Regions from separate parts of the Paenibacillus nuruki genome, predicted to be linked through region 2. Evidence: predicted binding sites of a transcription regulator. Region 2 holds the regulator's gene; the other holds the start of a gene.
What was found. The regulator CtsR, encoded in region 2, represses protease genes until heat stress. The targets are predictions, from matches to a motif close to ATGGTCAATAAAGGTCAAACA.
Positions count from the first base shown of each region.

Region 1: a site for CtsR is predicted at 1,501-1,521, ahead of clpP (ATP-dependent Clp endopeptidase proteolytic subunit ClpP). Genes of this name have one in related genera too.

Region 1 is NZ_OY725677.1:4,080,876-4,084,309, forward strand. Features, by position in the region: gene RCP16_RS18055 (sugar-binding transcriptional regulator) at 1-947, opposite strand, end outside; tRNA gene RCP16_RS18060 (tRNA-Arg) at 1,200-1,274, shown strand; gene clpP (ATP-dependent Clp endopeptidase proteolytic subunit ClpP) at 1,630-2,226, shown strand; gene RCP16_RS18070 (stalk domain-containing protein) at 2,306-3,434, opposite strand, start outside.
Region 2 is NZ_OY725677.1:5,008,392-5,011,825, forward strand. Features, by position in the region: gene serS (serine--tRNA ligase) at 1-825, opposite strand, end outside; gene RCP16_RS22145 (CtsR family transcriptional regulator) at 1,539-2,000, shown strand; partial or broken gene mcsA (protein-arginine kinase activator protein McsA) at 2,028-2,551, shown strand; gene mcsB (protein arginine kinase) at 2,565-3,434, shown strand, end outside.

The sequences.
Region 1 (3,434 bases), 930 kb from region 2:
ATCGATTTGGCCTTGCTACGGCCTCCAGCAATACCGATAACCACTTCCGCTTTGGAAATATCATCGAGCTGAAGTCCCATCGTCAACATCTGGTGCACCGTCTCACCCTGTTCATTAAAATAATGACCGAATGATTCAGCAACAGCTCCAGCGGCATGAATTTCTTCCGCTGCCTCGGGTTCAAGTCTACGGCGACGCACCATCTCCATCGCATCTCCGATTCCGTGCATAATGATACGTGCTTTACGAATCAGACCCACAATTTCACGGATATTCTGATCCTGATAAAGCAATTCGTAAGCATCTTCACGTAACAAATCGGGAATATGCAATAACCGATACTGTGCGCCTACACGCTTTGCCATAGTGGAAGCAATCGAATTCGCCTGAAATTCCATACTCTCTCCAAGTCCGCCTCTTGCCGGTACAAACCAGGCATTCTTGAGAGGTGCCGGTATGGATGGACTGAGTTGCTCGGCGACTTCAGCTAATGTAAAGCCTCCTGTTACAGCAACGACATCGTCCTCACGGATTACACTGAGCAGCGCTTTGGCTCCTGCTCGTCCAAGCTCTTGCTTAGCCATAATAGATATGTCACTATCACCAGGAACGACAATGACTTGTCTCAGCTTATAGAAAGTGCGAATACGTTCTTCCAGATTGGATAATCCAAGCAGTTCCTGAATAATAGGCTCAAGTTCATCAAGCAATTGCTTGCCTGCTTCACTAACCTTCATTCCCGTACTTTCAATCTCAAGCAATCCTTGCGATTTGAGAAGATCGGTCTCTGCACGTAAGACGCGTTCAGTCATATTAAGCGATGTGGCGAGTGATCTTCTTCCAACCAGCCCTACCATCATAACCTGATGCAGAATCGTATATCTTTTTTTGAGTACTTCGGTGAGATCGGGCAGAAGCTGCTTTTGTATTTCTAATATTTTTCGCATGCATTCCACTCCTGCAACTTATCTCGCTCAGTGTCCATTATATCCGTTATTCAATAAATTGGACTTAAAACGTCCCGGCGTAACTTTTTAAGTCCCACGTCTATCTTAACCAATTTTCCATGCAGAAGCAAGTTTTTCATGCAACTATTCTGTGAGAGGTTGATGTTATCGTTTTTCTTGATTATGGTATGAATCGTCAACTTGCTTTTTATAGGTAGATATCCTATAATCAATCGTACTGCTGTTTTACATGCGCCCGTGGTCCAATGGATATGACGTAGGCCTCCGAAGCCTGAGATCCAAGTTCGATTCTTGGCGGGCGCGCCATTTAATTAAGTTATAATGCAGTGTTGTTTTTATGATCAATACGATTATGTACGTACTTACTATGTTCTATCCTATCGTAGAAGTATTTGCGCAACATTAAGTGAATTACCTATAAACGCAGAATACCCTTCAACCAGCCGATGCTGGTTATTTTTATACCCAAAATTAGGTTGCTCTCTTCTTCATTAACCTATTTTGCAGAAGTTCCTTCACTTTTGGTCAGGATAGTTTGACTTTCTTTGACTTTTGGTTTGAATTATCCTATAATGTGGTAAGAACAATGAGTATCTTCTAATACAATATTTGATCTATAATTATTCTATTGATGATGTACAACTTTGAAGGAGGGTTTCTAGTGAGTTATATTCCAATGGTCGTTGAACAAAGCAGTCGTGGGGAACGTGCCTATGACATTTACTCTCGTCTGTTAAAAGACCGCATTATTTTTCTCGGTTCTGAAGTCAATGATGTTGTAGCCAATGCGATTATCGCACAATTGCTGTTTCTGGAAGCCGAAGACCCGGAGAAAGACATCCACCTATATGTTAACAGTCCAGGCGGTTCGATCACTGCGGGAATGGCTATTTACGATACAATGCAATTTATCAAAGCTGATGTATCTACCATCTGTGTAGGTATGGCGGCAAGTATGGGCGCATTTTTACTTAACGCTGGTGCTAAAGGTAAACGTTTTGCATTGCCTAACAGCGAGATTATGATTCACCAACCACTTGGTGGAGCACAAGGACAAGCAACAGATATCGAAATCCGTGCTCGTCGTATTCTTAAAATGCGTGATAAATTGAATAAAATTCTAGCAGAACGTACAGGTCAACCGTTGGAACGTATCGAAAAAGATACAGACCGCGATTACTTTATGACTGCTGCTGAAGCAAAAGATTACGGTATCGTTGATAAAGTGATTGAAAATACACCTCCACAAGGGGTATAATTTTACTCCAGCATGCTGGAACAACACGCAAAAAAGCCTCCGGGGTATAAACCGGAGGCTTTTTTGTATACTTTTTTATTTAAGCTTTGTATGCATCAAGTGGATTCACGCCTGATGGCAACACTTGTTTGAAAGTAATCGGGAATTCTGGCATACCTGCTGCATAAGGTGCGATATCATATTGTTGGAAAAACAGAGTGATTCCGCTATCTGTTAAATAGTATCCTTGATTAGCAGCAATTCCTTTAAAACTATCTTTAAAGTAAAGATCTCCATTTTTTTTCATTTGAGCATTGATAATTTTGTCGATATCTTTACGATAATTGCTATTGGATTTGAGCAAGTCGCCTAATTGAATTTGCTTGCCATCTTTTAATGAGAATGTCATGCCTGTTTGTATAGAACTACCATGCGCACCACCAAGATATTCATAATCAGTCACTAGGATACTTAGTACACCATTACGATTGTACGTTATTTTATAACCGCTATCGATTTCATAAGTGATAACTGAATCTTTAGGAGGTGCACCAAATTCTTTAGCTTGTTTTTGTACTTTTTCTAAATACGTTTGAGCGTGTGCTGCAAAAGCTTTATTAATCGCTGCTTCAGCTTCTGCATTGTCTAGACCGGATACCACTGGATATTTAATATTGGTCTCTGTATAATTATTCGTTTTGGTTGGTTTTAGAGTGGTTGTTGTTACTTCAATATTGTTTAAGCCCTCTTTGGTTATATTTACAGTACGTGTAGCACCATTCCATACCGCACGATATCCCAATTGATCTGTCACGGCTTTGATTGCTACATAAGAAGTACCGTTGACTATTTTGGCATCATAACTATCCCCAATGGTACTACCATCCAATGTCACAAATACACCGTCATCTGAACCTGATCCTAGAGCAAAAGATGCTTTGTGTTTATCTTTTGTCACTGTTACTGTTTTCTCTTTCGCATTGAAAGTGACTGTAGCACCGATTGCTTTGGCTGTAGCTTTCAAAGGAAGCAATGAGCTACCATTCGCACTTACAATCCCTGTAGTTGCAATTGCTTTGCCTTCCACTTGTACATGAATAGCTGACTTCGCAGTAGAAGCTTTGGTTGTTGCAGCTTGCACCGTAGAAGAAGTACCTGGCAGAACCGCTACTGTTCCCACCGTTGCCAATGTGGTTGCTAACAAAAATGCAGATATTTTTTTCAAATGT
Region 2 (3,434 bases):
CACGTCTTTACCTGTTGATCCTACTTCGCTACGGAAATTTTGAGAAACAGCGGCTAATCGAATAGCACCTTGAGAAAGGTCAATGATCTCATTTTGATAATAAGAGACGAGAGCTACTTCAGAAGTTCCTGTTAACCATTTATCTTCGTTTTCTATTTTAAAAGTCTGATCTATTCCTAAAGGAAAGAAAGCTGTATTGCTTAGAGCCGAACTTCTTACTAACGTAGGAACCTCCATAGGAAGATAACCTTTGGCCAGTAATAGATCCAAAGCGAGTTGTTGTACTGCCCGATGTAGCAAAGCACCTATACCTGTTAAATAATAATTACGACTCCCCGCTACTCTTACTCCTCTAGAAGTATCGATCATCTGATGGATCTCACCTAGTTCTATATGATCTTTAAAAGCGAATGGGAACTCTGGTGGTGTACTCCATGTACGAATGACTACATTATCTTTATCCGATTGTCCTTGAGGCGTGTCTGGAGAAACATAATTAGGAACAAGTTCCATCAGTTGAGTATATTCCTGTTGAACAACTTTACTTTCTTGTTCCAATTGTTGAAGTTCTTGATTGATTTGTTTGACTTGATCTTTAAGGGCTTGGATCGTTTCTATAGGTAATAACGACTGTTGTTGCATATGACCACTAATAGTATGTGTTAACTGATTTCGTTGCTGACGCAATTGTTCGATCTGCTGTAAATATTGATTTTTGAGCTGGTTTTTTTCAAGAAGAGTTGTGATCGATACGTCTATTTTTTTCTGATCAGCCACCTCTTGTAGTTCTGTAAAATGATTTTTAATATACTGGATGTCTAACATAAATCACCGCTCCTTTTTCAAATTGAAAGGTAAAATGCACAAAAAAGCTCCTCATCACTTGGGACGAGGAGCTTTTTGCTCGCGGTGCCACCCAACTTGATCAAATACTTTATAGTATCTGATCCTCTTAGGTTTCGCGATAACGGGCGAAAACCGTTTAACTTAGGAAGCAACAAGTAGAAATCTATCATTTCTTTGCTGCTTCTTGCCGAGAACGCCTCCAGGTTGGATTCCTTTCGATGGCCGTTTCATAGTATTGAATTTGTTGTATTGTAGCGTACTTTTAAAAAAAGTGTCAAGGGATACTTGCAACTAATTTTTATTTCTGATAGGTTGTATACAACTAAATTCTTAAAAATATGATTTTCTATATTATATTTTGTCTAAACCCCTTGGCAAATTCTGAAAATATGTTATAATTAATTAAAGTCAAAGAAAGTCAAAGTCAGCGACTATTCAAAATAATAACTGATCTAGTTATTGCGAGATATGAATATACCTGATGGTTTGATGTTAAATAGGATTTATGAACTTTTGATTATAATGATCAGATTATTCATGAATCTATTGCTGTATCATCAAACTGTATATCTTCTTTGGTTTCTTACGATTAGGTTTATGGTTAAGTGATATCTATCTGCTATTTTGAACTTATGATAAATGGATCAAAGTTAGAATAAGTAAATGTTTTAAACATGATGGAGGAATATACAATGCGTAATATCTCCGACATTATCGAACAATATCTAAAACGAATGCTGCAAGATAGTGGAGAGGGAGCAGTCGAGATACAGCGTAATGATTTAGCTGATCAATTCTCTTGTGTACCTTCGCAGATCAATTATGTAATTAGTACACGTTTTACATTGGAAAAAGGATATCTGGTTGAAAGCAAGCGCGGTGGCGGTGGTTATATTCGTATCCGGCGTCTTGAATTGCCTGCTCAAGCTATTCTTCATACTCATATTCATGAGAGTATTGGACAGCATATGAGCCAGACAGCTGCTGAAGGTTTGGTATATCAGTTACTTGAAGCTAGAGTCATTTCCAATCGTGAAGCAGAACTGATGCGTGCAGCAGTATGTAGAGATGTTATTTCGATCAAGCTTCCCTACAGGGATGAGATCCGTGCAAGAATGATGAAGGCGATGTTAATTGCATTGCTTCGTCCCTAATCATTCGGGAGAAAGGGGCAATACGTGATGATTTGTCAAGAATGTCAGGTAAGACCGGCAACTCTTCATTTTACTAAAATTGTTAACGGTGAAAAAAATGAGTTTCATATTTGTGAGACTTGTGCTCGTGAAAAAGGCGAATTGATTCCGGGAACTTCCGGAGGCTTTTCGATTCATAGTCTACTATCTGGTCTAATGGATTTTGATTCTAGTAGTAAAGGGCAACTTGCCGGGCAATGTAGTGAAGATGTTCATTGTGAAGAATGTGGTATGACATATACTCAATTTCGTAAATTAGGACGATTTGGGTGTAGTTCATGTTATAAAACGTTTGATAATCAATTAGATCCTCTTTTAAAAGAGTACATGGCAGCACTTCTCATGCTGGCAAGCTTCCTAAACGAAGTGGAGTCAAAGTTAAAATCAAGCGTCAAATGAGTGACTTAAAGCAAGAATTAAAAGAACGTATTGCTGAAGAGGAATTTGAAGAAGCCGCACATTTGAGAGATGAAATACGCGAGCTAGAAAAACAAATTTCACAGGAGTCATAAGGAGGAATAACTTATGCCGAATCTCCGTTTTACAGAAAAACCTTTGAGCGATTGGATGCAAAAGGGCGGAGAATATTCGGATGTTGTGATCAGTAGTCGGGTGCGTATAGCCCGTAATCTGATACATCACCCTTTCCCGATTCTGGCAAATATGGAGCAGGCGCAAGATGTACGGAACCAGTTAACAGAAGTGTTGAGTAATGAAGCACTTCAAGATTTGGGACCGTTCGAGCCATTGCTTTTAGATGAATTAGAAGATGTAGATCGCCAAGTGTTAATGGAGAAACATTTGATCAGTCCCAATTTACTGAATGATTCCAAAAGTGGAGCTGTTCTGCTAACCGATGATGAATCTGTTAGTATCATGGTAAATGAAGAAGATCATTTGCGTATCCAGTGTTTATATCCTGGATTTCAATTGCAAGAAGCATGGGAACGTGCGACTCAAATTGATGATGCTTTTGAAGAAGTAGTGGACTTTGCTTTCGATGATCGCAGAGGTTATCTGACAAGTTGTCCAACTAATGTAGGTACAGGGCTTAGAGTGTCTGTAATGCTCCATCTACCTGCACTGGCTATTATGAATCAGGTAGGGCGTGTGTTATCTGCTGTATCTCAAGTAGGACTTGCTGTACGAGGTCTATACGGAGAAGGTAGCGAAGCGATCGGAAATATTTTTCAAATTTCCAACCAGATTACATTGGGCTTAGCTGAAGAAGAAATCATTGATAACTTGCACAGCGTTGTTTTACAACTGATAGAGTATGAACAACATGCTCGCAGTCGTTTGCTAAGCGAATCCAAATTGCGTGTAACTGATCGAATTATGCGTTCGTATGGAATACTTTCTTATTCAACGATGATGGATTCCAAAGAAGCTTTC